4 regions of the Pseudohongiella acticola genome follow, and region 2 is predicted to be linked to each of the others. Evidence: predicted binding sites of a transcription regulator. Region 2 holds the regulator's gene; each other region holds the start of a gene.

Region 1 (7,617 bases), 250 kb from region 2:
TACCAATATGTTGACCAAGACCCTGCAGGATGCAGTGCTGGATCATTCGCCACCGATGATCAATGGCCGACGCATTAAACTGCGCTACGCCCATGCCGGCGGTCAGAATCCACCGATTATCGTGATTCATGGCAAACAGACTGACAAATTACCTGATTCCTACAAGCGCTATCTGGAAAAAACCTTCAGGAAGGTGCTGAAACTTGAAGGTACGCCGGTCAAGATCGAGTTGCGCAGCGATGACAACCCCTATGTTAAACACGAGCAGGGGATGTCAGGGCGGCTGGTTGCTCAAAAACGGCGTATCACCAAGAACCGGAAGATCGCCCGATCGCGCGACGACTGAGCGTCACTTCCGCGCGACGCAATTATAGCTGACTGGCTGTCGAGCCATTGTCAGCTACGGCCGCGAATCAGGTAGTCAAGGCTGATCTTGCCGGGTCCGATGGCAAAAATGGCGAAATAGACCAGGAAGTACAGGGTTGCCAACTCACCGTTGTTGAGGGTCGGAAACCAGGCCGGGTGAGCCGTCAGATAAGCCATGACCATCAGGACCGCCGCGAACAGGGCTGCATATCGGGTAAACAGGCCAAGCAACAGCAAGGCCCCGCCGAATAACTCGATGGCGCCCGCAACCCATAACATATTCACGCCGACATCAATGCCGAAGAATCCCATACCGCCCAGAAATGGTTGTGCCTGGGTGCCGAACATCTTGGGCCAGCCATGGGTCATGAACATGGCGCTACCCAGAACACGCAGAAGCGTCCATGACAGCGTCTGAGTATTGTTACCAACGCTGTCCACACATCGGTTGACCGTACTGATTATTGACATGAAATCTCCTGGCGGTAGTTGTTTGGGGTATTAGGGCAATGGTGTCTGAGCATAGACTTAAAACAATGCTTGCGCTACCCTTCGGCTTTATCACACGCACCGAATTATCCGACTATGTCTGAACTGACGCGACGAGCGATCAATCCCCGTTTCGCACTGGGCACGCAAGAGCGCACTCTCGCCTGGCGTTTGCATATTGATGTGCCTTTGCTGGTCGGGGCGCTCATGGTTTGCTGTCTGGGATTGTTTGTGTTGTACAGTGCCAGTGGCGAAGACATGGACTCGGTCATACGGCAGGTGATTCGCCTGGGTATTGGTTTTACGGCCATGTTGATCATTGCTCAGATTCCACCGCGAACATTTCGCTATTGGGCACTGCCTGCGTTTGCTGTAGTCACGGTCTTGCTGGTGCTGGTGCTGTTTTTTGGCACCGTTGTCAATGGCGCACAACGCTGGCTGGCAATACCAGGGCTCGGGGTTTTTCAGCCATCTGAGTTGATGAAACTGTCTTTGCCGGTGATGGTCGCCTGGTATTTCAGCAAGGTGGTGCTGCCCCCGCGTTGGCATGACATCGTCATCAGTCTTATCATCGTTGGTGTTCCCAGTTTTCTGATTGCCAACCAGCCGGACCTGGGTACCTCCATCCTGGTTGGTATGTCTGGCCTGATCGTACTGTTCTTTGCCGGGTTGTCGTGGCGAATTCTGTCTGCCGCGGGTTTATTGACTGTTATCGCCATTCCACTGATGTACATGTTTGTGCTGGAACCCTATCAGCGTCGTCGGGTAGATACCCTGTTCAACCCTGAAGCGGACCCACTGGGTGCTGGCTGGAACATCATTCAGTCCACCATTGCCATGGGGTCGGGCGGGCTGATGGGCAAGGGCTGGCTCAATGGCACACAATCGCGTCTGGACTTCCTGCCGGAATCCTCGACGGATTTTATCCTGGCGGTCATTGGCGAAGAGTTTGGTTTGCTGGGCATTGTTGTGCTGCTGTCGCTTTATATTTTTATTGTCGGTCGCGGGTTGTTCATTAGCTGGCAGGCCAAAGAGACATTCAGTCGTCTTCTGGGTGTCAGTCTGTCGCTCACCTTCTGTATTTACGTCGTGGTCAATATGGGCATGGTGTCGGGCATCCTGCCGGTGGTCGGCGTGCCTTTGCCGTTGGTCAGTTATGGCGGTACCTCAGCTATCACATTGTTGACCGGCTTTGGTATTCTGATGTCAATTCATACGCATCGCCGGTTGTTGCCGCACTGAGCGGGTATTGGCAGGGGCAATTCCTGCTGCTAAAGGCTTTTTTTCCTGCCGCTAAAGGCTTTTTCGTTGCTGCCGTTAAAATATCCAATAAGACGTCTTAAGGCGCTTTGGGATATTGATTAGCCGTATCGGCAGTTCTGCGAACGGTCACCGGGAGGATCAAATAATAATGCAGAGAATGCAGAGCCAGCCAACTTCCATTGCCTCGAATTCATCCGTCACCCCGGACTCCCCCCTGATTCATCGACTGGCACCCGTAATGGTGCCCGCCATTCTTGTGTTATTGCTGGTGCTGGCAGTGTTGTTATTCATTACGAGTACGGGTGCTCTGCGCTGGACTGCTGTAATCACTGCGGTCGCTGGTATTGCTCTGTTCCTGTTGTGGCGGCAGACGTCTGTCGTCGCCGGTGTCACTGCTCTGGTGCGCGTATTGCGAGATGCCAATGATGCTCAGGGCGATCTCTCATCGATCATGCCGGAAGTGGGCGACCAGGCCGAGCGTGAGACTGCGCGCCTGTTTAATCAGTTTATGGAACGGCTGCGCGCAGCACTTGACGATCTGCGCCATCACACCATTCACGTCAGTCTGACGTCTGCCATGGGGCGGAAAATCGCTGAAGAAGCCAGTCGGGACGCAGGAAAGCAGGAAGACTTTTCCGAAATCATCTATCGCTCAAGCGAGGAAACGGCTACCGCCATCGACGAACTGTCGCGCTGGACCAATAATATTGCTGACGTCAATTCCAGTAATCTGTCGACCGCCCGTGGGGCCGTAGAGGAGCTGTTGCACGCCAATGGTCAGATCGCCAATGTGGGCGGCATGATGCAGCAGTTTCACGGCACGGTGGGGCAGCTGGAGACAACGTCAGAGAATATCCGCGGCATCCTGTCTACTGTGCAGGGTTTTGCTGCACAAACCAATATGCTTGCACTTAATGCCGCCATTGAAGCGGCTCGCGCCGGTGAGCAGGGACGTGGCTTTGCCGTGGTGGCTGATGAAGTCAGAGACCTGGCCGTCAAGGTGCGGGGTTCGGCGGATGAAATCGGCAATTTGCTGGAAGAAATGATTGGTGTGGTGTCAAAGACGTCCAGCGGTACGGAACAGATGATCAGGGAAACCGGTCAGGCCCGGGAATCAATAGACAAATCGGCTGGCGAATTCAAGCAGATGGTCAATGGGTTCGAATCGACGCATTCGGATCTGTTGCAGGTCAGTGCGGCCGCCGAACAGCTGTCTGTGAATAATCAGGATATTCGCAGTCGTAGCCATGAAATCCGGGAGCTGGGTAGCCGTATCCGGGTTGATATGGACAAGAACAACGAACAGACCCATGAGCTGCTGGAATCCACCGACAAAGCGTTGCACAAGCTATGTGAGTTCCGGATCGGCCGCGGCCCGCTGGAACAGGTGCTGGAGATTGTGGAGCAGCGCCGCGATCAACTTGAGCCGGCGATGGCTAAACTGCAGTCATCCGGTGTGGACATGTTCGACCGAAACCATCAGACCATTGCCGGCACCAATCCGGTCAAATTTGATGTCAGCTATGCACGTGCGTTTCAGCAGGGCTGTCAGCATCTGATTGATGCGTGGGCAAAAGAGGAAGACGGGGCGCTTTACTGCCTGCCACTCGATAGCAAAGGCTATGTTGCCGTGCATCGCAGTGAGTTATCGCAGGAACCCACGGGGGACCCGGCTGTTGATCTGGCTAAAAGTCGTCATATGCGGTTCTTCCAGAGCCGGGATATACCTTACATGGGCCGGTTCCGTTTGCAGAGTTACCTGCGGGATACCGGCGAGGTCATGTTCAACCTGTCGGTACCCGTGCATATTAACGGTCAGTATTGGGGGGGCCTGTTTATGGGGTTGCCAGCAACACGCCTGGGTATTTCCACGCCAGCCTAGTTGTCGGCGTCGTCTTCGCGTGCGCGATTGACCAGAGCGATCATGTCAACTGGATTCTGCGGGACAGGCGTCAGGCGACCATTAACAAATAGCGCAGGCGTTGAGCGGACGCCGGCACTGGTGCCGCCGCGCTGATCATTGCGTACCTTCTGCAGCAGGGTTTCGTCACGCATATCGGTATGGGCCTGGGCCACATCCAGGTCCAGTTGTTCAAGGTAGCCGTCAAACTCTTCTTCCACTTCGTTCAGGGACGCCCAATAAGTCTGGTTCAGGAAAAGCTGGTCATGCATTTCCCAGAATTTGCCCTGGCGTCCTGCGGCTTCGGCGTACAATGCCGCTGTCCAGGCAAAACGGTGGGTACTGGTAAGCGGGTAATGGCGGAATACCAGCTGCACATTGGGTGCGATTCGCGGCCAGGCCTGACTCATGACACGATGTTCAGTGGCACAGGCTGGGCATTGGAAATCCGCATACACCACCAGCGTTACCTCGTCGCCATTGCCTTTGACATGATCGAGGTCACTTATCTGGTCGGGCGGATAGACTTCCCCTTGGCCCATCAGGCCGTAGATGACACTGATGATCACCAGTGGTATCACGATAACCATCGCAAGTCGGCCCATGGTTTTGCGCAGCTTTGCCTGTTTTTCGGCCTGTTGTTGTTTTTGTTCGCGAATCAGACGTTGTTGCTCGCGCTTGTTCATGCCTTGATCTCCTTAACGGTGCTGACTATCTGGCCATTAGCCAGGGTGCTGATAATATCATCACCGGCGCTAAGCTGTGATGATGAGTTGATGAGTTTTCCTTCCGGGGTGCGGGTAATGCTGTAGCCGCGCTGCAGGGTTTGCAGGGGGCTGATATTCTCCAGATTGCGGACCAGCATCTGCAGACTGCTGCGGCGTTGCTGTAAAAAGCGCAACGTGGCTCGTTGTAGTCGACTGTCCAATTGAGCCAACAGATGTGACTGCTCCTGCAGTCGACGGCCCGGATGCTGCAGGCGTTTTTGTAACCAGTCCAGTTGCTGATGGCGTTGATTAAACAGGGCCTGCATCAGGCGCAGCAGTTTGTCCTGTTGGGTCTGAACTGTCATGTGCAGCTGTTGTTGATCAGGGCTGAGAAGCTCGGCCGCGGCCGACGGTGTCGGCGCGCGCAGGTCGGCAACAAAATCGGCGATGCTAATATCGGTCTCATGACCCACGGCACTGACAACGGGCAGGGGGCAGGCATGAATGGCGCGCGCTACCGACTCGTCATTGAACGCCTGCATATCTTCAAGCGAACCGCCCCCGCGGGCCAGCAACACGACGTCTATACCGAGGTCCTGTTGTCGTTGCTGCGCGGTGCGCAAAGCCTGGACGATGGCAAGCGCCGAGTCCCGTCCCTGCACCGGTACCGGTATCACTGTCACCTGCATGGCAGGGTAACGGCGGCGGAATACACTGATGATGTCCTTGATGACCGCACCGGTAGGTGAGGTGATGACGGCTATATGTCGGCAATGCGCTGGCAGCGGTTGTTTGTTGTCGCTGTCGAACAGGCCTTCCCGGGTCAGTTTCTGTTTCAGTTCATCGAATGCGCGCTGCAGGGCGCCGGCGCCGGCATCCTGCAGCGTGTCCAGAATCAATTGATAATCCCCGCGACCCTCGTAGAGGCTGAGCTTGCCACGGACCACCACCTGCATACCGTTTGCAGGTCGAAAGCGCACCGAGGCATTGCGGTTCCTGAACATGGCGCAACGGATCTGGGCGCCGTCGTCTTTTAGTGTCAGATACCAGTGCCCGGATCCGGGTACAGCCAGATTGGAAATTTCGCCTTCAACGGTGACCGACGGAAAACAGTCTTCGAGCAGACCGCGGGCCAGCCGATTGAGGCTGCTGACGCTGAGTACGCGGTTGCTGTTGTCGGCGTCACGGGCATCAAATGCGTGTAGAGCAGGATTGTCAGGGTTCATGCATGCATCTTAACCCAGCCTGTGAAGCGATCATAGACGCCGGTTTACCTTGAGCCGCCACATCTGTATAATCCGCTTTTTGTGGATAGGTGAAAACTTATGTTACGCATTGCTGAAGAAGCGCTGACATTCGACGATGTTCTGCTTCTGCCCGCCCACTCTTCTGTACTCCCCAAAGCTGTCAGCCTGAAAACGCGTTTGACTGCGAGTATAGCCCTGAATATTCCCCTGATGTCTTCTGCCATGGATACCGTGACTGAAGCGCGTCTTGCTATTGCCATGGCGCAAGAGGGGGGTATTGGTGTCATACATAAAAACATGACCATCGAGCAACAGGCACGCGAAGTGCGACAGGTCAAAAAGTATGAAAGTGGCGTGGTCAAAGACCCGATAACCATTTCTCCCGAGGCGCGGATCAGTGATCTGGTTGCGCTGATGCGCGAGAACGATATTTCCGGTATGCCCGTCGTGATTGGCCGTCAGCTGGTTGGCATCGTGACCAGCCGGGACGTGCGTTTTGAGAGCAATCTCAACGCCAAGGTCGAAACCATCATGACACCGAAACAGAGTCTGGTGACGGTTAAAGAAGATGCCAGTCATGACCAGATCAAGGAATTGTTGCATCAGCACCGGATTGAAAAAATCCTGGTGGTTAATGATGAATTCGAACTGCGCGGCCTGATTACCCTGAAAGATATCCGCAAGTCGGAAGACTTCCCCAATGCCTCCAAGGATCAGCAGGGGCGATTGCGCGTTGCGGCTGCTGTTGGCACCAGCGCGGACACTGAAGACCGAGTCAATGCTTTGGCTGAAGCGGGTGTGGATGTGATTGTGGTAGACACGGCGCATGGCCACTCAGAGGGTGTATTGAGCATGGTGCGGCGCATCAAAGGCCTGTACCCCGAGCTCGGTGTTATTGGCGGCAACATTGCCACAGCCCAGGCAGCACGCGACCTGGCCGAGGCAGGCGCGGATGCAGTGAAAGTGGGTATAGGCCCGGGCTCCATCTGCACCACCCGCATCGTAACCGGTGTCGGGGTGCCGCAGATCACGGCCGTGTCCAATGTTGTTGATGCACTGAAAGACACCAAGGTCTGCGTCATATCAGATGGCGGTATCCGCTTCTCGGGTGACATTGCCAAGGTTGTTGCTGCTGGCGCACACGTCGTCATGATCGGCAGCCTGCTGGCGGGCACCGAAGAAGCGCCGGGCGAAGTAGAGCTTTTTCAGGGCCGCAGCTACAAGGCCTATCGCGGCATGGGCTCTCTGGGCGCCATGTCCCAGAGTCAGGGTTCCAGTGATCGCTACTTCCAGGATGCAGCATCCGGTGTGGAAAAACTGGTACCCGAAGGCATAGAGGGCCGGGTGCCTTATAAAGGCACCATGTCCAGCATCGTGCATCAGTTGATGGGTGGTCTGCGTTCAAGCATGGGTTATACCGGTTGTGCCACGGTGGACGAAATGCGCACTAAACCTGAGTTTGTCAAAATCACCGCATCCGGTATGCAGGAAAGCCACGTGCATGACGTCAGCATCACCAAGGAAGCTCCCAATTATCGTATGAGTTGATGATCAATCTGGTTGTATCTGGAGGTTGGTTATCAATAACGTCATGAACAAGGCAAGCTACGCATGAGTCAAAATATTCACAGCCAGAAAATACTGA
Region 2 (7,617 bases):
CCGCTTTCAGAGTGGGCTTGGGTTGTGCTGCTGGCTGAACAGGTTCAGGTGTCGACGCGGGCTCCGGGGCGGTGTCGGAGGATTTTCCACCATGGAGTTGATCGAGCAGAGCTTCAAACTCGTCATCGGTGATTTCGTCGTTATTGGGGTTGCTGGCGTCGGCTGAGGGCGCTTTATCCGCTGAGGGTGCTTTATCCGCTGAGGGCTCTTTCTTGGCTGACGGCTCTTTCTGAGCTGAGGGCTCTTTATCCGCTGAGGGCTCTTTACCAGCCGCAGACGCATTCGGCGCTCCCTGCAACTGGTCGAGCAGTGCTTCGAACTCGTCGTCGCTAATTTCATCGCCGCCGGCACCCTGGTCCGGAGCTGTCGTCGATTCGCTGGCACGGTTTTCCGCTTCCGCTTCAAAGTCCGCCGAGTCCAGTGCTGCCAGTAACTGATCGAATTCCTCGTCAGTCATGTCATCACCGGCACTGGCTTCAGCGGAAAGCTTCGCATCCTGTGGCGCCGTCACCTGAGCAACAACTGACGCATCCGGGCTCGCTGCTGCAGGCTCAAGGTCATCACCATTTGCCAGCATTTGCAACGCTTCCAGCAATTCGTCGCTTGCCGGTTCCGGCGGCACCCGCTCTTTGATCTGGGCGAACATGTTGTTCACACAATCAAGCGCCTGCAACACAATATCCATCAATTCCGAGGTCACCTGGCGCTTACCATTACGCAGGTTATCAAACAGGTTCTCAGTGACGTGGCAACAGTCGACCATTGGCGTTAGCTGCAGGAAACCTGCGCCGCCTTTGACTGTGTGAAAGCCGCGGAAGATCGCGTTCAGCAGATCTTTGTCTTCCGGTTGTTTTTCCAGCTGCACAAGTTGCTCAGAGAGCTGTTCCAGAATTTCACCGGCCTCGACCAGGAAATCTTCCAGAATCTCTTCGTCATCAAAAAAACTCATGTTGCTGCTCTCCTGCGATTCACCATCATCAGCCTCTGGCTGTTGCGTGAGTCAAAATCCAAGACTGGATAACAAATCGTCGACATCATCCTGGCCTGAAACCACGTCCTGATTATTCTGCTGATTGATTTGCGGCCCTTCAGCACGAATGCGTTGACTCTCGTCCCGCTCAGCCTTCTGGTCACTGCTGGCCGGCTTGATACCGGCAACCTCTTCAACATTACTGGCAAGTTTGACCAGCCGAACCAGATTCTGTTCTACGTCACTGACCAGCTCGATTACCCGCTTGATTACCTGGCCACTAAGGTCCTGATAACCTTGCGCCATCAAAATATCGGTGAGTCGGGTATGTATTCCCTGTCCGTCGTCGCTGATACGCTGCAGAAGCTCACCAACACGCTCAAACAACGCTGCCGAAGCGTCTTTCTGTGTCGCGCCTTCAGCCTGGAAGGCAATCCAGTCTTTATGAAGGTCGGCACTGTCATCAACGAGCTTTTGCACCATGGGCGCAGCTTCGTCGACACGGTCCATGGTCTGATTGGCAGCATCTTCTGTCATGGCAATAACATAGTTCAATCGACTGCGAGCATCCGCCATTTCCGACAGCTCGTGTTTGACCTCAGCACTGCCATGCAAACCAATTTCCAGATGAAAATCCTTCAGGGCATTGTGCAAGGCCCGGGTCAGTCGGCCCACTTCAACATAAAGCGTTTCATCTCGAGCGTGGTTTATCTGATGGATATAATCGGCCACTGCCGCCATGTCGTCCCGTTGCAGCGCTTCCAACAGCTGCTGTTTTCGCTCAACCATGGCATCCATGAAGCTTTTAGCGCCGGCTGCAGCCAGCTCTGAAATTTCGGAATCCGACGGGACTTTGCCCGCTTTTGCCAATGTATTTTTCTTTGAATCTGACATTTGGCTTCCCTTAATTGTTGGCGTCGATGCGCTCAAAGATTTTCTCAATCTTTTCCTGCAGCGCCGCTGCCGTAAAAGGTTTCACCACATAGCCATTCACACCTGCCTGGGCCGCTGCGATAATCTGATCTCTCTTCGCCTCAGCCGTCACCATCAGTATAGGCAGGGTTTTCAGCTTTTCGCTGGCTCGGCAGGCCTTTAGCAAATCGATACCGGTCATGCCCGGCATGTTCCAGTCGGTGATAAGGAAATCAAACTGCCCGTTCTCCAGCATTGGCAACGCGGAGCTACCGTCATCTGCCTCAGCGGTATTGGTGAACCCCAGGTCCCGTAACAGATTCTTGATAATCCGACGCATTGTTGAGAAATCATCAACAATGAGTATTTTCATGTTCTTGTCCAAAACCGCCTCCACGTCGTGTGCTCAACCCGGGGATACACGCCACCGGCGAGGTATCTCCCTAGCAGGTTATCGCTTGAAAGTTAAAAAAATTTAGCACTAATAAGGAAATAAATTCAGATGGCGAGCATTATAGCTCAGCGCGAAGCGCTTGTGGTGTGGGATATCAGGTAGCTTAGCGCCATTCCTGAAGGCGCGCGCGCAGACGGAGTGCCGCCTGGCTGTGTATCTGGCTGATACGGGATTCGCTGACGCCCAGAACCTCACCAATCTCTTTCAGATTGAGTTCTTCATCGTAATAAAGTGCCAGTACGAGCTTTTCACGCTCTGGCAGGCCTTCAATCGCTTTCGCCAGATGCGCCCGAAAGTCCTCGTCCTGAATTTCATCTGCCGGGCCTGATATTTCGCCCGACGCAGCTTCAAGCGCGGAGTCGTCCCCGCCTTCTGTCAGATCATCAAAGCTGAACAGCCGGCTGCCGGAAGCATCCTGCAGGATCGAGTAGTAGGTTTCCAGGTCAATGCCCAATTCTTCGGCTACTTCGGTGTCTTTGGCGTCACTGCCAGTGCGCATCTCTACCGATTTGACGGCCGCTGCCACCTCGCGTGACTTGCGGTGCACTGAACGTGGGGCCCAGTCACCACGACGAATCTCATCCAGCATGGCGCCACGTATGCGAATGCCGGCATAGGTTTCAAAACTGGCACCCTTGGACATATCATACTTGCGGGCAGCTTCCAGCAGGCCAATCATGCCTGATTGAATCAGATCATCAAGTTGCACACTGGACGGCATTCGCATAAGCAAATGATGCGCAATACGTTTCACCAGAGGAGCATGCTGCGTAACCAGCTCATTCATGCTTCCGGATTGCACGTCCTGATAGACTGAGGCGCCTGTAGATCCTGTCATAAACAATCCCGTTGAGTCCTTATCAGGACATCCCCTGAACGAGTCGCTCGACAAAAAACTCCATCTGACCGGTCGCCTGCGTTCTCACCGGCCACTGACTGACCTCCTTTGCCAGTCGACGATAAGCGCCGGCAGCTTTACTGCCCGGATAGGAGTCCAGCGTCGGGCGCTGTCGCTGAACTGCCTTGCGAAGCGTTTCATCAAACGGTATATCACCCGCATAGCGCAGATTCACATCCAGAAACCGACCCGCAACGCCTGCAAATCGATTGAACATGTTGCGCCCCTCGCCTTCAGAGCGGGTCATATTGGCAACGATTCTGAAGTCCTGCAAATGGCAGTCCCGGTGTAATAATTTAATCAGGGCATAAGCGTCTGTCATTGACGACGGCTCATCACAGACAACGACTAGCACTTCCTGCGCAGCTCTGACAAAACTGACGACAGAGTCAGAGATACCTGCGGCCGTATCGATCACCAGGACATCCAGTTCGTCCGCCAGTTCACTGAACGCGTTAACTATACCAGCGTGTTGATTAGGGCCCATGGTGACCAGTGACTGCACACCAGAGGACGCCGGTATGACGTTAATTCCGTGTGACGGAACCATGATGTCACGCAGTGAACATTCGCCAGAAAGGACATCAGCAATGGTACGTTGGGCCTTGATACCCAATAGAATATCGACATTGGCCAGACCGAGATCAGCATCCATTAGAACGACGCGCTTGTCCAGCTGTGCCAGCGCCAGGCTGAGGTTTACTGAAATACTTGTTTTGCCTACGCCACCTTTACCACCGGTCACTGCAAGCACTTGAATGGGATGCATTCCCTGTTTTCTCCCCAACTGGTTACCGTCGGCCAGACCGTCAGCCCGTTAGTTCAGCCCTGCGACACGCAGTTCGGCTGGTGACTGACTGCCATATTCGGTCATTAGCCGCTCTTTCTCAACAGGCACGGCCGCTTGTCTTCTGCCCAGGGCAACAGCGCGTTTTACCAGCGCCGAAGCCTGTGCCAACGCAATATCATCGGGAATCGACTGTCCAAAGGTTTCATAAACCACGGGCAGATCGCGTTCGATGGTCAGCGCGAGCGCATCGCCAAGCACACATGCCTCATCCAGATGAGTGAGAATACACGCAGAAACATCTGCCGTCGAACAGGTTTTCCATGCAGCCCGTAAAACCTGGGCCTGGCTTGTCGCCGGCAGGACAACCCATTTTTGTACCTGTGGCTGATCACGCAGTAGTGTCAGTTGTCGTTGCTGCTCCGGATGATGAGACGGGAGGCCGGCAGTATCAACCAGAACCAGCTGTTTATGGCCCAGGCTTTCCAGCGTATCGTCCAGGGAATGCTGGTTGTCTACTATCCGCACACTCACGCCCAGGATTCGTCCCAGTGTCCGCAATTGTTCATGCGCCGCCAGGCGAAAACTGTCAGTGGTAACGAGCGCAACATCCTGCGGACCGTGTTGCAAAACATACCGGGTCGCCAGTTTAGCGATGGTCGTCGTCTTGCCGGCGCCGGTTGGCCCCAAAAAGGCAAACACACCGCCCTGCTCAATCGGATCATGACCTAACACTGGCAGCGCCTTGACCAGGCTTCCCAATACCTGTTTCCAGACTTGATCCAGCGTTTTCCCCGGTTTGATTGCAGTCAGCAACTGCCGGCTCAGAAAACCCGGCACACCCATCGCCGATAACCGTTCCCAGATCACCGCCTGCAGTGGCGACTGGCTGCTAAATTGCTCCCAGGCCAGCCCGTTGAGACGCTGCTGGAGCAATGTACGTATACTGTGCAGCTCGCTGCGCATGGCGCCCATCTCAGCCTTGCTGACCGAAGGTGGAGGCACAGCTGCCGCTTCTGTCGGCTTTTTTACTACCGGCGCTGGACTCAGGGTCGCGATGACCTCAACTCCGCCTGTTGCCAGACTGCGCGTCGACAAAATGGCAGCATCTTCGCCCAGTTCCTCGCGCACTTGAAGAAGTGCTTGCCGCATATCTTTGGCCAGGATCTTTTTAAGCTGCATTGTTGCTCCTCACATCTCGTTTTTACGGTAGTTTCGAACCACGATCTTCACTGACCAATCGTGGCGACAATCGTAATTTGTTTGTTGTCCGGTACTTCCTGGTATGACAGCACTTTCACACCTGACAGAGTGAACCTGACAAACCGGCTCAGCAGAGGTCGCAGTGGCGCTCCTACTAACAACACTGCCGGATTGCCGGCAATTTCCTGCCGTTGTGCCGCCTGCATCAGCGACTGCTGCAAACGCTCGGCAATGCCGGGCTCGATAACCACGCTATCGTCGATGTAACCACCGTCTTGTTGCTGAGCGCTTTGCTGTACTGCTTTAAGCAATATCTGTTCCAGAGTTGGATCAAGGGTGATAACAGGCAGCTCAGCCTTGTTACCGTAGATGCCCTGAACGATTACGCGTGCCAACGCCACACGCACCGCGGCGGTCAAAGTGACGGGATCTTGACTCCTGCCAGCGACAGACGCCAATGCTTCGCCGATACTGCGCATATCTTTGACGGGGATGCCCTCCTGCAACAGGTTCTGTAGAACCTTGCGAAGCACATTGCCATTGAGTTGATTGGGTAACTCTTCCGCCAGTTTCTTCGACGACTTGGCAAGAATTCCCAACAGCTCGTGAACCTCATCATGTCCCAGCAATTCATGCGCGTGTTTGTGCAACAGCGTGTTCATATGAGTGGCAACAACCGTACTGGCATCTACCACGGTATAACCAAGCGACTGCACCTGATCACGTTGGGGTGGCTCGATCCACAGGGCCTCCAGCCCGAATGCAGGATCCTTGGTAGCTATACCCTGGGCTTTACCGTAGACCTGGCCCGGGTTGATGGCCATTTCACGCTCAGGATGTATTTCCGCGCCACCGATATTGACCCCCATCAAATTAATGCGGTATTCATTAGGTTGCAGATCAAGGTTGTCGCGAATGTGGACAGAGGGCACAAGAAACCCAAGCTCCTGTGACAGCTTTTTGCGTATACCCTTGATACGGGCCAGCAATTGTCCGCCCTGATCTTTGTCTACCAGCGGAATCAGTCGGTAGCCAACTTCAAGCCCAACAACGTCAACCGGCATGACATCGTTCCAGCCCAGTTCCTGCTGCTCGGTTGTGGCTTTAACTTCTTTGGCGGATTGATCAGCAATGGCGGCCTCGTCGACTTCAGTGGCCTGCTTCTGTTGGCGCATGTAGATGGTCACTGAGCCAGCCACTGCTGCAAATGCCAGCGACAGGAACGCCAGATGCGGCATACCAGGCACGATGCCCATAACGAACAGGACCATGCCCGCGATACCCAGTGAGCGTGGCGTAGCGAACATCTGACTGATGACCTGCGAGCCCATCATTTCCGAGTTATTGTTGCGGGTCACCATGATCGCCGCTGCCGTTGACAACACCAGTGCCGGGATCTGCGCGACCAGACCATCACCAATAGTCAGCAGGGCGTAGCGTTCGGTGGCAGTGCTGAAGTCCAGGCCGTGCTGCATCATGCCTATGGCCAGCCCGCCAATCATGTTGATGACCAGAATCAGAATACCGGCAATTGCATCGCCTTTAACAAATTTGCTGGCACCGTCCATGGCACCGTAAAAATCAGCCTCTTGAGTAATGTCCTGTCGACGCACGCGCGCCTGCTCTTGATCAATAATGCCCGCGTTAAGGTCGGCATCGACGGCCATCTGTTTGCCCGGCATTGCGTCCAGCGTAAAGCGGGCACTGACCTCGGCGATTCGACCGGCACCTTTGGTGACAACAACAAAGTTGATGATAATGAGAATCAGGAATACGATGAGGCCAACGGCGTAGTTACCACCAATCACCACCTCACCGAATGACTCGATAACACGGCCAGCGGCCGCTCCACCTTCATGACCATTCAACAGCACCACGCGCGTTGACGCCACATTCAGTGCCAGACGCAGCAGCGTCGAAATCAACAGAATCGTCGGAAAGACCGCAAAATCCAGTGGCCGCATCGCGTATACCGCAACACACAGAACCACCAGTGCAATGGTTATATTAAACGTGAAAAATACATCCAGCAGAATTGGCGGAATCGGCAATGTCATCATTGCCAGAATCACCAGCAGCAAAACCGGTATCCCGAGATTACCTTCTGTCAGAGTACGGGCATTCGTTGCCAACGTCGCTCGGTTCAGATTGCCGCTAAAATTCAACATAGATTACGGACCAGCCCGCTGTGGTAGCCAAAATTTTGTGAGGTCAATGCCACCAACAAGCGGATGCCGTCAGTGAACAGGCGCTTTGTCCAAAATCTTGACGCTTTCACAGCGAACCAAGTCGAATCTGCAGCCTTTTATGTCCTACAGAGGGGGTGTTGCAAAAGTCGTGCTAAGTTTGCCGTTGCGGCAATTTTTTTGCCCTCAAGCGGAAAAGTGTTGCCG
Region 3 (7,617 bases), on a different contig from region 2:
CCCTTGCATACCGAAGGGTTCCTGGTCGGTGATGCCGGTTTTGATCAGGTACCGTTTGGCGATCTCGACGCCCTGCGCGCTGCCATCAGCGACAGCACCGCCGGCATCATCCTTGAGCCGGTGCAGGGCGAAGGCGGTATACGCGCGGTGTCGGTGGAATATTTGCAGGCTGTACGTCAGATTTGTGACGAACACGGCATTTTATTGATGTTCGACGAGGTACAATCAGGTATCGGACGGACCGGTTATCTGTTTGCTCACGAAGCGCTGGGAGTGGCCCCTGACCTGCTGGCCTCGGCCAAGGGATTGGGCGGCGGTTTCCCCATTGGTGCCTGCCTGTCCAGAGAACACGTGGCTGAAGTCATGACGGCCGGCACCCATGGCAGTACTTTTGGCGGCAATCCGCTGGCAACGTCAGTGGCAAATGCGGTACTGGACGTATTGACCGAGCCAGGCTTTCTGACCCAGGTGAACCAGCGTGCCGATCAGTTGCGGGCTGGCATAGATGCCCTCAGTGAACAGTACCCGGGCATTCTCGCCGGTCATACCGGACTCGGACTGATGGTGGGTCTGCGTTGCGCCGGCAGCAATGCTGATCTGCTGAAGGCGATGGCAACACACAAGCTGCTGGCGGTAAAAGCCGGCGGTAACTCAGTCCGGCTGCTACCGCCGCTGAATATCAGCGCTGCAGAGGTGGACGAGTCGCTGGCATTACTGGCATCTGCGTGTGCCGACCTTGCCAGTCTGTAACAGAATGTCATAAGCTATAACAATTACGTATAACACTCATAATAATAATACGCCGGATAGCCACACATCACGGTCGACTGTAGTTGGAAGATTATGCTGCCCACAAAAAATGTCACCCGGCTGGGAGAAGTCGCCCTGCGCCCTGCCGTCCCCGGCTCGTTGCAGCAGGTCGTGTCGCTTTGCACCGACCTGAGCTGGCAGGAAGATGACAAAGGCTTCTGTACACAAATTGACAGCCACAGCGACAAAACTACCTCAGTAGCGCAGCTGTTGTTCCAACGAAGACTCATTGATCTGGGCGACGCTGACAGTGTTGCCAGCGAAGACTGGCCCAGATACCTGGCCAGTGTTGGCGCACGGCAGCCCTACCGCCAGATCAAATGCCGCCTCAGTGGCGATGAGCGGAACGTTTACCTGCAGATCAGCGGCGTCCCCCAGTTTGATGACAATCAGGTGTTTCAGGGCTACGACTGTGTCGCCATCGACATGAGCCATGAACATCACAGTGAAGCCAGCCTGCTCCGCTTCCGCGCCGCCATGGACATGTCCATGGACATGATCTACCTGGTTGATCGGGACACCCTGACCTTCCTTGATGTCAATGACACCGCCGCTCGCGCCTATGGCTTCACCCGAGAAGAAGTGCTGGCCATGGGACCCTCGGAAGCGCTGGACCTTACACCAGAAGAACTGATTGAACGCTATGATCGCCTGATTACCCAGGGCGGCAGCAGTCGTATCGAACGCCGCGTCAAACTGAAAGACGACAAACCTGGCATTATCGAAGTCTACAGCCGCGCCACCTGCCTGAATGGCCGCTGGATCATCATTGGCGTCAGCCGCGACATCTCCGACCGCAAAATGGCCGAAACGCGTGCACTGCATCTGCAACACATCTTTTCCACGCTGAGCAATATCAACGGCGCCATCATTCGGGCAGAAACAGTTGCCACGCTGTATCAGGATATCTGCGCCGCTGCCGTCAATGAATCCCTGTTTGCCATGACCATGATTGTGACGCCTGATGCCGGTGGTGAACTCAACGGCGTTGCCATGATGGGCGATGAAACTTTCGAAGCGCAGCCGCTGCAGATCAGTGCCGACGCCGGCACGCCTCAGGGCCAGGGGCTGGTAGGCAGTGCACTGCGGGACGGCGTCGCCATGATCAGCAACGACTATATCAATGACCCGCGCTCCCTGCCCTGGCGTGACCTGCTTATAAATCAGGGGCTTAACAGTGCCGCCGCCATGCCGTTGTTCCAACGTAAACAGGTGGTCGCGGTGATGCTGTTTTACAGTCGCATCAAGGACGCCTTTGACAGTGAAACCCAGGCCGTGATGCAAAGCATGGCCGACAACATTTCATTTGCGCTGGATAATTTTGCCAGCGCAGAAGAACAGGCCCGCGCAGCCGCGTTGATTCAGGAAAGTGAAGCCCGCTTCCGCAGTCTGACCAACCTGACATCCGATTTTTACTGGGAACAGGATGCCAACCTGCGTTTTACCAAATATGAAGGCCGGGTTGTCGGCGAAGCCAACCAGCGCGCGGTGAAGACCATACTGGGCCGGCACCTGTGGGAAATGCCCGGCATAAAACCGGATTCGATGAACTGGCGGCAACTGCGCCGGCTTTTAAAAAAAGAACAGCCGTTTCGCGACTTTGAATTTTCATTCACCAATGAAGACAGCGTCCGTTACCATTTTACTCTGGCCGGCGAGCCCATCGTCGACAGCGCCGGTGCCTTTGCCGGATACCGTGGCATATCACGGGATATCACCGAGAAAAAGCGTATCGCTGACCGCATCAAACACCTCGCCACCCACGATACCCTGACTGGCCTTCCCAATCGGGTGATGTTCAGTGAATTGCTGCGCCAGTCCATCCGCACCGCCAATCGTTATAAAGATCAGCGTTTTGCCGTCATGTTTATTGACCTGGACCGATTCAAAGCTGTCAACGACACTTATGGCCACCACACCGGTGATCTGTTGCTGTCCGAGGTAGCGCAGCGGCTCCGCAAACCTCTGCGCGACAGTGACATCGTGGCACGGCTGGGCGGTGACGAGTTCGTCGTGCTGCTGCACAAGGTGTCGGACAAGCAGCAGGCCGGTCAGATTGCCGAAAACGTGTTAAAGATGTTTAAACAACCCATCGCACTGGCTGAGCGCGAGTTCGCCGTCAGCGGCAGCATTGGCATCAGCCTGTATGGCATTGATGCCAACGATGAAGAAAGCCTGATGAAACATGCGGATACGGCCATGTATGCGGCCAAGGAAGACGGTCGCAACAGTTACCGTATCTATTCCGCCGATCTGCATCAACATACCCAGGAACGTGCCGGTCTGGCACTGGAACTGAGGCATGCGCTTGAGCGAGGCGAGCTGGCATTGCACTATCAGGCCAAAGTGGCACTCGACAACGATGAGGTGGTGGGTGTCGAGGCACTGCTGCGCTGGCACCACCCCGAGCGGGGCGACATTTCGCCCGTGCAGTTTATCCCCATTGCCGAAGACAATGGTCTGATCATCCCGATTGGCGAATGGGTCATGGAAACTGCCTGTCAACAACTGGTGGCGTGGCAGGCACAGGGTCTGCCGCCGCTGGCACTGGCCGTTAATCTGTCGCCGCGCCAGTTTAACCACCCAGACCTGCACAAACACATCAGCGATGTACTGGCGCGCACGGACTTCGCCGCTAATTTGCTGGAGCTGGAGATCACCGAAAGTCTGGTCATGCAGAATCCGGAGCGTGCCATTGAACTGATGACCCAGATCAAGCGCATGGGAGTACGATTTGCCATCGATGATTTTGGCACTGGTTATTCTTCGCTGGGACAGCTGCGTCACTACCCCATCGATACGCTGAAAATTGACCGCGCGTTTATTCGCGACCTGGCCAGCAGCAAGGAAGACCAGGCCATCAGCAAAGCCATTATCTCCATGGGTAAAACTCTGGGTCTCACCGTTGTCGCCGAGGGCGTGGAAAACGCCCGCCAGCTGGCATTTCTACGTGACAATTATTGTGACCAGATCCAGGGCTTTTTCTACCACCGGCCCTGTTGCGCGGATGAATTTGTTAGCTGGTACCGGGCGACCGGATTTCCCGCAAACGTCATCAGTACCTGAACAAAACCGGGGTTCTGGACTTGGCGTTATTGCTTAAAAATTTACAGATCCTTCACTCAAGTTAAACTGGCCATCGCCGCTATTGTGTATGTATACCTGACACGCAAGAGATTCGGCCATGTCACAACGCATTAAGTTCTCCGCATCGGAAAAACTGGTTTCCACCACGGACCTCAAGAGTACGATCAAATACGCAAACCCGGAATTTATTGCCATCTCGGGCTTTACCGAGAAGGAACTGCTGGGTGCCACCCACAACGTCGTACGCCACCCGGATATGCCCAAAGACGCATTCAAGGCGTTGTGGGATACGATCCAGTCCGGGCGCCCGTGGATGGGCATGGTCAAGAACAAGTGCAAAAACGGCGATTACTATTGGGTCGACGCCTACATCACACCGGTGCTGGTTAACGGCAAAGTGACCGGCTATCAGTCGGTACGCTCGAGTCCGGATGAGAGCGATGTCGCCCATGCGGAGTCTTTGTACAAAAAGCTGCGATCAGGGGCGTCCGTGCGTATGCAGTCGCTGTTGTCGTGGCGACAATCGTTGCTCGCGATTCAGGCGGTCAGCGCCGCTGCCGTCATTGCCGCACTCAGCCTGTTATCGGGCCCCCTGGCTCTGGTTCTGGCACTGGTTGCTGCCGGTGCCGGTGTCGCCGGTTGCGCCATGCAGCTGGCGCAGATGAATCCGTTGCTGCAGCGCTGCGAAAGCATCAGTCAGGATAAACTGGCACGCGCCGTGTATACCGGCCATAAAAATGAACTGGGCAGCATTGAGCTGGCACTGAAATACCAGAACGCAAAGGCCAGCACCATTCTCAAACGCGTTGACGAATCTGCCACACGCCTGACAGCGCTGGCGAAACAGGCTACTGACTCCGTTGAAGTGACTGATCAGGCCATCAACCAGCAACAACACGAACTCACTTCGGTGTCATCCGCCGTCACCGAGATGTCCAGCGCGATTGTGGAAGTATCCAGTAATACCGCGCGCACCTCGACTGCTGCTGAAGAGGCCGACAATTCCGTCGAACAGGGTCACAAATCGATTCAGGAAAGCCTGTCAGCGACCACCCTGCTGGCTGAGAACATTGATGACATTACCCAGCTTATCAACGGCCTTGGGACCGACAGCAAGGCCATCGGCTCGGTCATTGAAGTGATCAACGCCATTGCCGAACAGACCAACCTGTTGGCCCTGAACGCAGCCATTGAGGCGGCCCGTGCCGGAGAACAGGGCCGTGGCTTTGCCGTGGTCGCCGACGAAGTGCGTACATTGGCCCAGCGTACGCAGAATTCCACGGTCGAGATCAAGGACATCATTTCACGCATCCAGAACAGCACCAACAGCTGTGTCGACAGCATCAGCGATGCCCAGAGTAAGGCACAGCAATGTGTCAGCTACAATCAGCAGGCTGGCCACTCCTACACCTCCATCAGCAAGGCGGTGTCCGATATCCGCAACATGGCCTTCCAGGTAGCCACCGCCGTCGAAGAACAAAGCGCTGTCGCCGAGGAAGTAAACCGCAACATCGTCAATATTCAGGGACAGTCTGAGAAGACCAGCGAGGCCTCCAAAGTCAATGCTGACAGCAGCACTCGACTGGCCAAGGATATTGCCGCCATGCGCGAGATAGTGAAGCAGTTCAGCGCATGAGGCGCTTGTAGAGCTTAGGATAACGGTTAGCACGAGCCTGGATAAAAATAGAGATTTGCATGCGGATGGCGACGGCGTCACCCATGATGTGAATCCATTCACTTTTGGTTTAGAATCGGTCTGTTGATATATTCGGCAAAATCAAGCCGCAGAATAACAAGAGACTTATTCCATGCATTACCCGCAATTGAGTTTTGACCTGGACGAAACCCTGACCATGCTGCAACAGCAGGTCAGACAGTTTGCCGACCGCGAGATCGCCCCACGTGCCGCCGGGATCGATCAGGACAATGAATTCCCTGCCGATCTCTGGCGCAAAATGGGTGACCTGGGTTTGCTGGGTATTACCGTGTCTGAAGAGCACGGTGGCTCGGGCCTGGGTTATCTGGCGCATGTTATTGCTGCCGAGGAAATCAGTCGTGCTTCGGCCAGCGTCGGCCTCAGCTACGGCGCGCACTCCAATCTGTGTGTCAATCAGATCTACCGCAATGGCAATGACGCGCAAAAGCAGCGCTACCTGCCCGGCCTGGTCAGTGGTGAAGCCATAGGCGCACTGGCCATGAGCGAACACAATGCCGGCTCTGATGTGGTGAGCATGAAGCTCAGCGCCCGCAAGCAGGGAGATGTGTATGTTCTTAACGGCAGTAAAATGTGGATCACCAACGGGCCTGATGCCCATGTCTATGTGATCTATGCCCGCACCGATGCAGATGCCGGTGCCCATGGCATCACTGCCTTTCTGGTGGAACGTGACGCTCCCGGCTTCAGCCGCTCTCCCAAACTCGACAAACTCGGCATGCGCGGCTCCAATACCTGCGAACTGGTGTTCCAGGACTGTGAAGTGCCGGCGGAAAATATTCTGGGTGTGGAGAACGGCGGCGTACGCGTGCTGATGAGTGGCCTGGATTATGAGCGCGTGGTTTTGTCCGGCGGCCCGCTGGGTATCATGCAGGCCTGTGTTGATGCCGTGCTGCCCTATATTCATGATCGCAAGCAGTTCGGTGAACCCATCGGCAACTTTCAGTTTATCCAGGGTAAAGTCGCTGACATGTATACCAATCTGAACGCCGCCCGCGCCTATGTCTATGCCGTGGCACGCGCCTGTGATCGCGGTGAAACCACCCGCAAGGACGCCGCCGGCGCCATCCTGTTCAGCTCCGACAAGGCCACACAACTGGCGCTGGAAGCAATACAGATACTGGGTGGCAACGGTTATATCAATGACTACCCTACCGGGCGACTGCTGCGTGATGCCAAACTGTATGAGATCGGCGCCGGCACCCAGGAAATCCGCCGCATGCTGATAGGCCGTGAGCTGTTCCGGGAGACGCAGCCATGAGCGAGAAGACAGCCATGAGCGAGAAGGCAGCCATGAGCGAAAAGACAGCCCTGTGCGAAAAAGCAGCCCTGAGCGAAAAAACAGTCATGAGCGAGGTAAAGAGCAGATGACAACGCTGACCTCCGCCATCAGTCCGCAGAGCGAAGCGTTCGCGCACAACTATCAGCACCATTCCGCGTTGCGTGACGAATTACAGGCACTTACCGCCACACTCGCGCTGGGCGGTGACCAGCGCTCACGCGAGCGCCATCAACAGCGCGGCAAACTGCTGCCACGCGAACGCATTGAAGCACTACTGGACACCGGTTCGCCGTTTCTTGAACTGTCAGCACTGGCGGCGTATCAAGTGTATGACGACGACATTCCAGGTGCCGGCATGATCAGCGGTATCGGCATGGTGTCGGGACAATGCTGCGTAATCGTTGCCAATGACGCCACGGTCAAAGGCGGTACCTATTATCCGCTGACCGTGAAAAAACACTTAAGGGCACAACAGATTGCCGCCGAGAACCACCTGCCCTGCATTTATCTGGTCGATTCAGGCGGTGCCAACCTGCCGCATCAGGCAGAAGTGTTTCCGGACCGCGAACATTTTGGTCGCATCTTTTTTAATCAGGCACGGATGTCGGCAGCCGGTATTCCACAGATTGCCGCGGTAATGGGATCGTGCACGGCCGGTGGCGCTTACGTGCCAGCGATGGCCGATGAATCCATTATTGTCCGCGAACAGGGCACCATCTTTCTG
Region 4 (7,617 bases), on a different contig from region 2:
AGTTGATCGCCAGGTTGGAGATCGTGGCTTCAAACCGGTTTTGCACCGCACCGAGGTCTGCTCGTGCGCTGTTTACCGAGTTCAAGGCATTGTCGATCGCCGACAGAGCTTCAACCGCGCCCTTCTGGGTAGAGATATCCACCTCATTCAGGAACTGACCAGCGACTGCGCCACCGAAATCACCTTTCTGGAAACCCAGAGCTGCCAGGTCATCATTGCCGTTGGTACCACCAGACAACTCGATGGTGCCTGCAGAGCTCAGCGTTACTGTAGAGTAAGTGGTTGAGGCAACTGCGTCTGCAGCAGCAAGGTCAACGGCACCCGAACCGAAGTCGGACTCCCCAACGCCACCCAGACCAAAGTTAGCAGCGCTTGCGCCGCCGTTGGTATTCATCGCCAACGACACGTTACGACCATCAGCAGCTGTCAGTGTAACGCTGGTACCGTTATCTTCAGCAACCACACCTGTCTGGCCAGTGGCCGCATTGATCTGGTTGACCGCGAAGGCACGGTTTGAGTCAGCATCTGCCTGAACTGTCAGGCCTACATCAACGCCATTCAGGTACAGTGTTGCTGTATTACCGGCAACACCCGATGTTGCTGCAGTCGAGCCAGCAGTTGTGGTTGCGTTAACAGTCGCCGTTACACCCGTAGACTCAGTCGAACGGTTGATGGCTGCCGCGATAGAGATACCTGACGCTTCTTTACTGCTTGATGCAGAGCCCGCGTAGGAAGACGTATCGTCGGTTGCCTTGGCTGCACCGATGTTGATGCTGTTGATCACCATGTCACCTGCCTGCAGGTTAGCGAAGCCGGCAGCACCAGCGTCAACACCCGAGTCAGAGCCAGCGACCAGGCCCAGTTCAGCAGCGGCATTGCCGCCGAGGTTGGCGATGGTGATGGAGCTGCTATCGCCAGTTGTGTTGGACGTGATCACCAGTTCGCCATCGTCGTTGATCGAAGCAGCCGCGCCTGTCAGCTGACCATTGATTTCGTTCAACAGGTCCGCTTCGCTGGCAACGTTGTTATCAACATTGATGCTCTGCACAGTACCGCCATTGACGTAGACATCAAAGGTAGCATTGGTTGGGTTGACCGCGACCACACCGGTATCGGTAGAACCTTCACCCAGTCCCAGTGCTGCAGCAGCATTCACGCTACCAGCATTGTCATTGAAAGTGATGGTATCACCGCCATTGGCATCTTCAGTAAATACCAGCTCGTTGTCGACGTTCAGTGTGGCTGTGAAGCCTGAACCAGCGATGGCGGTGTTGATATCAGCCAGCAACTGTGTATTACCGTCGCCCAGGTTGCCGCCGTTGTCGGCATCCAGGTAGCTGGAGTTCAGCGTAACCGTGTCTGTACCACCGTCAGTTGTTACGATATTGAAAGAAATATCCAGAGCCGCAGTACCCGAATCTGTCGCATTCTGCAGGCCCAGAATGGCACCACCGGCGACACTGCCTTGCGCGTTGCTGACAGTGGCCAGACTGGTCGCGCCAGTGGTGGCGGAGGTGATCACCAGGTTGCCATCGCCGTCCAGAGACGAAGTAGCCACCGCGCCACCAAAATCTGCGTTGATTTCAGCATCAATCGCAGCCAGCAAGGCTGCACTGTTAGCAATGTTGCTGTTCAGGTTGATGGTCTGGGTACCCAGACCATCGATTTCCAGGTCGAATGAGCCGGTTGCCGTGTCAGCGGTGCCCGCATCGGTGTCGTTAGCAGCGGTAAAACCAAACACTGTATCAGCATCAGTCGAAGCAAAACCAGCCGTGAAAATAACGGTTTCTTCAGCGGCTGTATCCTGGGTAAAGGTCAGCTTGGTACCATCGGTCAGCGATGCAGTAAAGCCGGAACCGGCGATCTGGCCATTGATATCAGCCAGCAGCGCGGTATTACCGGACCCTACACCAAGGCCTACCGTGGCATCCGTATAGTTTTGATCGATTGTGACATCGTAGTTAGCGCCATCGACCACACTCAAGGTGAAGGCGACATCGTTAGCGCCGGAGAAGTCTGTACCGGTTGCGGATATATCCACCGTACCGGCAATCTCGGCCGCAACACCATTATTGGTAAAGTCATTGGCAAAAACTGCCAGATCAACACCGGTTGTTGCCGTGGCTGCTGCAGCAGAGGCTACCGAGAAGTCAGTACCGGTTGCGCTCAACTGCACACCACCGTTCAGTGTTGCCAGCTCAGCCTGAACACCAGAGCTGTAGTCAAAGGCCACGTTGGCCGTGCTGGTACCTTCAACCGCACCCGCTTCAGCCGCTGTGCCGGGGCCGGCAACCTGTGCAGTAGAGCTGACGTTGGCAACGCCTGCGTTGTAAGTGCCTGATGCCAGGCCCGCTGCAGCTGTGTTGCTGCCGCTGATGGCAATTTTGTTGGTGCCACTGTCGGCAACCAGAGTGACGCCACCCGTGTAAGTGCCGGATGCGGCCAGACCTGTTGATGCAGCAGTCAAGGCGCCGCTGGTGCTCAGGTCGAGCTCGATGTTTCGGCCATCTTCTGCCACCAGACTTACGCCCAGTGCGCTGTCGCCGGTGTCAATCGCGGTAACACCAGTCAGTGTAGACTGAGCATTAATCGCAGTGACCACAGCAGAACGTGAAGAATCGGCATCAGTTGTTGTTTCGATGCTGATTTCAGTGCCGTTGATAGAGATGCTGCCTGCAAGTGCGGCAGCCGTCATTTCACTACCAGCGGCAACGTTTTCGTCTACCAGTGCGGTTACGCCAGAATCAGCAGAGACGCGATTAATCGCGGCTGCTTTGGAGATTGCACTGGCACTTGCATTGCTGGTTGAAGAGCTATCGTCAGAGGCGCGTGAGGCACCTACTGCAATACCATTGATGACCAGGTCGCCACCACTCAGCGCAGAGCTGGTAGAGGTAGAGCTGATACCGGATTTGTCGGAAACGCCCAGCGTATCTGCTGTCAGTTTGCCGATGGAAACACTGATAGACTCACCTGCGTTCGCGCCCACCTGGAAAGACGTGCTCAGCGAGCCGTCCAGCAGGTTAACACCGTTGAAGTTGGCGCCTTCAGAGACACGCGTCACTTCTTCGATCAGCAGCTGTGCTTCAGCGTTCAGCGCGTCACGGTCAGCAGAACTGTTAGTACCGTTAGATGCCTGCAGTGCCAGTTCACGAATACGCTGCAGTGATTCAGTCATGGAACCCAGTGAACCTTCTGCAGTTTGTGCCAGAGACACACCATCACCTGCGTTACGGATCGCTACGTTCAGACCTTTGATTTGTGATTCGAAACGCGTGGAGATCGCCAAACCGGCCGCATCGTCCTTCGCGCTATTGATTCGCAGACCTGAAGACAGTCTTTCCAGTGCCTGGTTAGTACCAGCCTGTGAACTGTTCAGATTACGCTGCGCGTTCAGTGAAGCAATGTTGGTATTTATGACTTGAGCCATGCTTAGTTACTCCTGAGTTTACTTATTAAACCGAGCCGCATCTGGAGAGTCTTGAATGTGCTCAACCTTATGCGTTATCACGTTTAACGACACAGAAAAACAAAGCTTTAGGCGTGGGGGGGATTTTTTTCGCAGCTCGGCAGAAAATAAATTTCTTTAGAACTTTTTTTGCTTAACGGTTATAGTGATTTACGCTGGAAACTTACCAGGAGCATCACTCATGTCACCACCGGATCAGCCTCATGATCAGAATCAGGAGCGCGCCAGACAAGTCGCTGCATGGCAGGAAATCATGTCTCATTCCGATCAGTTACTGCAACGCGCCAAACGCCAGGACTGGGAAAAACTGGATTACCTGCACGAAAGCCGCGAACAACTGCTTGATCAGTTTTTTCGCGAAGCACTGGTGGAAGACCTGATCCCCATTGTTCAGCGAGACATCAAAATCATTCGCGAACAGGACCGCACTATTGTGGCGATGGTCAAAGAAAACCGTGATCAACTGGGTGCCGAATCAAAGCGCCTGCAGCTGATGAAAAATCGCGTCAAGGAATACCTATCGGCCGATAAATAGTTTCTTTAGGGGAAAACAGGATTTTTTTTAAAGACAGCTAATCAACGTCAGAAGTAATTAAACAGCGACAGCTTACTGACCTTACTGAAACTGGCCTGTGCTGCTTCCAGCACAAAGGTCTCCTGAGTCAACTGACTTATCGCTTTGGCAAAATCAAGGTCTTCCAGTTCCGACAAAGCGGTATCAATCACCAGATCAAAATCATCATTGCTGGATTTTGCGGACTCAACCTGATTCAGGCGCGCACCGACAGCAGCCCGGGTATCCAGCAACTTGCCCTGAGCGCCATCCAGATTGGTGATGGTGCGGGCCAGCGCCTGATCCCGGGTCTGACGATCGGCGGTTGAATTACCGGTCTGCTGCAGCACCTGAATATAGTCTTCGATACCGGCAAGCAGTCCTTTACGGTTATCGGACTCCACCATAAAGGTGTCACCTGGAGCGGGTTGTCCCTGAATACGAACCGACAACCCGTTAAACTCAATATTATTGCCGGAAACGTATCGAATATTTTCGCTGATTACGCGCCCATCGGAAACCTGCCGGATGCTGAAATTGACACCGGGTGGTGACACATCATTTTCCGAATTGAATTCAATCACGGCACTTTCCGGGTAAAAGTTTTCAAACTGTTCACGATTGCGAATGGCAGCGCCGTCGATTTTGGCGGGCGGCACCGCGGTGTTGCTGTCGCTGGCGCTTGCTTTGAAGCCCGCCTCCACGCCGGGAATATTCATGAACACTTCATAACCAGAATCATTGGCCGCAACTGAAGTAACCGGGCCCACCTGAATAAACCGCTGACCTTCATCACCCTGATAGGCATAACGACCATCGGCGCCTTTTTCAAAAGGCTGGGTTTTACCCTGATACCCGGAAAACAGATACTCACCGCTGGCGTCGCGGCTGTTCATCAACTGCGCCATGCCATCAACCAGAGACTGCAACTCTACCGCAATAAAATTACGTTGATCCTTGTTGAGGGCGGCATTGCCCGACTGGGTAATCAGCTCCTGCGCTTTTTGTATCTGATCACTGATGCCGGCGATCGCAGTCTCTTCACGCTGCAGACGATTGTTCAACGTAGACAGACTATTGTTGAACTGGTTGGTATTGGCTTTTTCCTGTTTGAGCTGCAGGATACGCGCAGCCGCGATCGGATCATCCGCCGGGGACAAAACTTTCTTGCCAGTCGACAGCTGTTCCTGAGTACGATTGGCCGCTTTTTGCACGTCCAGCATGGCATTAAGGCCGCGGTTGTAAATCTGGCTGGTTGATAATCTGACAGTCATTTAGAGATCACCTCGGCAATTACATATTAAGCAGGGTATCGAAAAGATCCCGTGCCAACCCGATCAGACGTGCAGATGCATTGTAGTGCTGTTCCAGTTGAATCAGTCGCGCGGCTTCCTCCTCCAGGTTGACGCCAGACACCGACTGCATGGCATCCATGGATTGTCGCAACATGGACTCGCTGGCACTTTGATTGACACGCGCCTGGCTGGTCAGTATGCCCAGTTTCTCCGCCAGCTGACCGTATGCTTCCTGATAGGTCAGATTACCTTCAGACAACACCGATTTGCTGCCCAGTGCCAGCATGGCAGCACCATTACGACTGTCCGCCGAACCATTCTTGTTATAGCTGACAGTAAATGTATCACCCGCCTTGGGCTGTCCATCCGGGCCGCTGCCGCTGGTCATGCTGATCTGTATGCCCAGAAAGTTCTTCTGTGCCGTGGGCGAGGCACCAAACAGTCCAGTACTGATATCAGAGCTCAATTCGGTATTGGCCGCCAGTTGCACGTCCATTTTGCCGCCCACGGTAAAGTCCACTGCCGGATCTGCCGGCAATGGTGCCGTGATCAGATCAGCCCCGTCTCCCACCGTCAGCGAGCCACCGCCATCGACACTGAAGTTCAGGTCGATACCGGTGTTGGCAAACACGCTGAGTTTAACGCCATCACTTTTTGCAGTAATGCCCAGTGCAGCGAGGTCCGGATTACCGTTGATACGGTCGCGCAGAAAATCAGCGGTCAATGGAACTGGCACGTCCTGCGCCACCGATTCGCCGGGCAGCACGAAGTCGGGGTCGGTAATATCCACGCCATTCAATGTCAGCTGCAGGGCTTCACCGGGCCCACCTGCGGTAAAATCCTGCAGGCTGGTCTGGGTATAGGCGGTGGCACTGACACCGCTGAGCGCAGACAATCTGCGGGCAGTGACTGAAGCCTCTTCGCCGGCAGCAGCCGTGACGCTTTGCTGTTTAATAAAACCGGTGTCAGGATCAGTGGTTTCCAGAGTAATGACCTCACCCGGATAACCATTGTTGGTCGATGCCAATTGCAACAGACCAGCGACGGCGGTGTCGGTACTGACAGTGGTGCCATCGGGATCGGTCGGTAACAGCGGGTTCTGGGAACCGGGCACAAACGGCAGGTTTCTCAACGGCGGATCCAGCTGGACAGGATTGGCCGGGTTGGAGTAGTCCAGCACATCGTAGGTTGTGGCCGACGTAAAGCGAATGCCCAGCGGCGGACTGAAACTGCCATTTTTGGCAAAAAACGCCGTATCCGTACTGATCACCTGAGAGCTGAGAAGCTCGGCACCACCCTGGTTACCACTGGCCGTATCGATGCGTAGCGGCGAGGCAAAAGCGAATTCCTCCGACCGTGTAATCTGCATTTGCATCTGGCCCACACCCGTTCGGGTCGGTTGCAACAGAAAACGATCGCCGGCCGTGAACGTGCCTTCATCTATATGCAGCGTAAAGCCGTCGATACTGATCTCTTGTGGGCGGGCTTCGCTCAACATGCCCTTTTCCATGACTTCGCCATCGGATTTACGCACAATGTTGTATTGTTGTCCGCCAGGCCCCGGAAAGGTCAGTTCGTAGTCACTGGTCGTCAAAGCGGCCAGATCGTCAATGGTGATACTCATGTCTTTGTTATAAGGCGGTGAGTTGCGGCTGTCGGCCCGAACCCGTTCGCTGGCAACGTCAGCCTTATTGATGTCGGCGAACACACCACCGCCGAGACTGCCCTCAAGATCCATGCCCAGTTTGTTCTGCTGGTTTATGCCATCCGTAATGGCCAGCCCGATACGCCCCAGCGAATTCAGCGCAGGGTCCAGTGCTTCGTTGCGGAAACGCACCAGCCCGCCCAGCTCGCCACCGGCCATCTGCCGGGTAATGTTTTGCAGAGAGTTACCTTTGCTGAAGAACAGCTCATACCGACTGGAGTCCTGGTTGCCCGGCCCTGCGATCAGCTTCTGGGTTTCAGCCCCCACCACCAGCGGCTGGTTCTGGCCAATAAACACGTCCATGCCGCCGTCTTCGCGATCGATGGTGCTGACATTGACATACTGTGACAATTCGCGAACCAATGTATCGCGCTCATCCAGCAGATCGTTCGGACTCTGACCTGTGCCACCGCCCTGAGCATCGGCAATCACCTGGTTCAGCTCAGCAATCTGCTGACCCAGCGAGGTGACTGTGCCAGCGGCCGCCTGCATCTGTTTATTGACCGACAGGTTCTGTTCCAGCAACCGAGATTCCACGCCTTCAAAACTGGACACCATCTGCTGGGTCTGGGACATCAACAGCTGTCTGCCCAGC

What was found. The regulator FliA, encoded in region 2, starts transcription of late flagellar genes. The targets are predictions, from matches to a motif close to CTAAAGTTTNNNNNNNNNNNGCCGNTAA.
Region 1: PHACT_RS02885 (methyl-accepting chemotaxis protein) is a predicted target of FliA. The motif match lies at 2,149-2,176, and genes of this name have one in related genera.
Region 3: PHACT_RS12255 (methyl-accepting chemotaxis protein) is a predicted target of FliA. The motif match lies at 3,932-3,959, and genes of this name have one in related genera.
Region 4: PHACT_RS16645 (flagellin N-terminal helical domain-containing protein) is a predicted target of FliA. The motif match lies at 3,514-3,541, and genes of this name have one in related genera.

Annotation. Positions count from the first base shown of each region.
Region 1 is NZ_MASR01000001.1:647,421-655,037, reverse strand. It holds gene der (ribosome biogenesis GTPase Der) at 1-346, shown strand, start outside; gene PHACT_RS02895 (DoxX family protein) at 397-837, opposite strand; gene rodA (rod shape-determining protein RodA) at 952-2,097, shown strand; gene PHACT_RS02885 (methyl-accepting chemotaxis protein) at 2,267-4,000, shown strand; gene PHACT_RS02880 (DsbA family protein) at 3,997-4,704, opposite strand; gene xseA (exodeoxyribonuclease VII large subunit) at 4,701-5,951, opposite strand; gene guaB (IMP dehydrogenase) at 6,051-7,520, shown strand; gene guaA (glutamine-hydrolyzing GMP synthase) at 7,584-7,617, shown strand, end outside.
Region 2 is NZ_MASR01000001.1:400,709-408,325, forward strand. It holds gene PHACT_RS01805 (chemotaxis protein CheA) at 1-949, opposite strand, end outside; gene PHACT_RS01810 (protein phosphatase CheZ) at 1,001-1,864, opposite strand; gene PHACT_RS01815 (chemotaxis response regulator CheY) at 1,875-2,255, opposite strand; gene PHACT_RS01820 (RNA polymerase sigma factor FliA) at 2,440-3,174, opposite strand; gene PHACT_RS01825 (MinD/ParA family protein) at 3,197-4,003, opposite strand; gene flhF (flagellar biosynthesis protein FlhF) at 4,052-5,203, opposite strand; gene flhA (flagellar biosynthesis protein FlhA) at 5,251-7,392, opposite strand.
Region 3 is NZ_MASR01000002.1:6,335-13,951, forward strand. It holds gene PHACT_RS12245 (aspartate aminotransferase family protein) at 1-750, shown strand, start outside; gene PHACT_RS12250 (bifunctional diguanylate cyclase/phosphodiesterase) at 844-3,876, shown strand; gene PHACT_RS12255 (methyl-accepting chemotaxis protein) at 3,995-5,533, shown strand; gene PHACT_RS12260 (isovaleryl-CoA dehydrogenase) at 5,706-6,872, shown strand; gene PHACT_RS12265 (carboxyl transferase domain-containing protein) at 6,979-7,617, shown strand, end outside.
Region 4 is NZ_MASR01000002.1:256,438-264,054, forward strand. It holds gene PHACT_RS16645 (flagellin N-terminal helical domain-containing protein) at 1-3,430, opposite strand, end outside; gene PHACT_RS13505 (hypothetical protein) at 3,651-4,004, shown strand; gene flgL (flagellar hook-associated protein FlgL) at 4,052-5,296, opposite strand; gene flgK (flagellar hook-associated protein FlgK) at 5,316-7,617, opposite strand, start outside.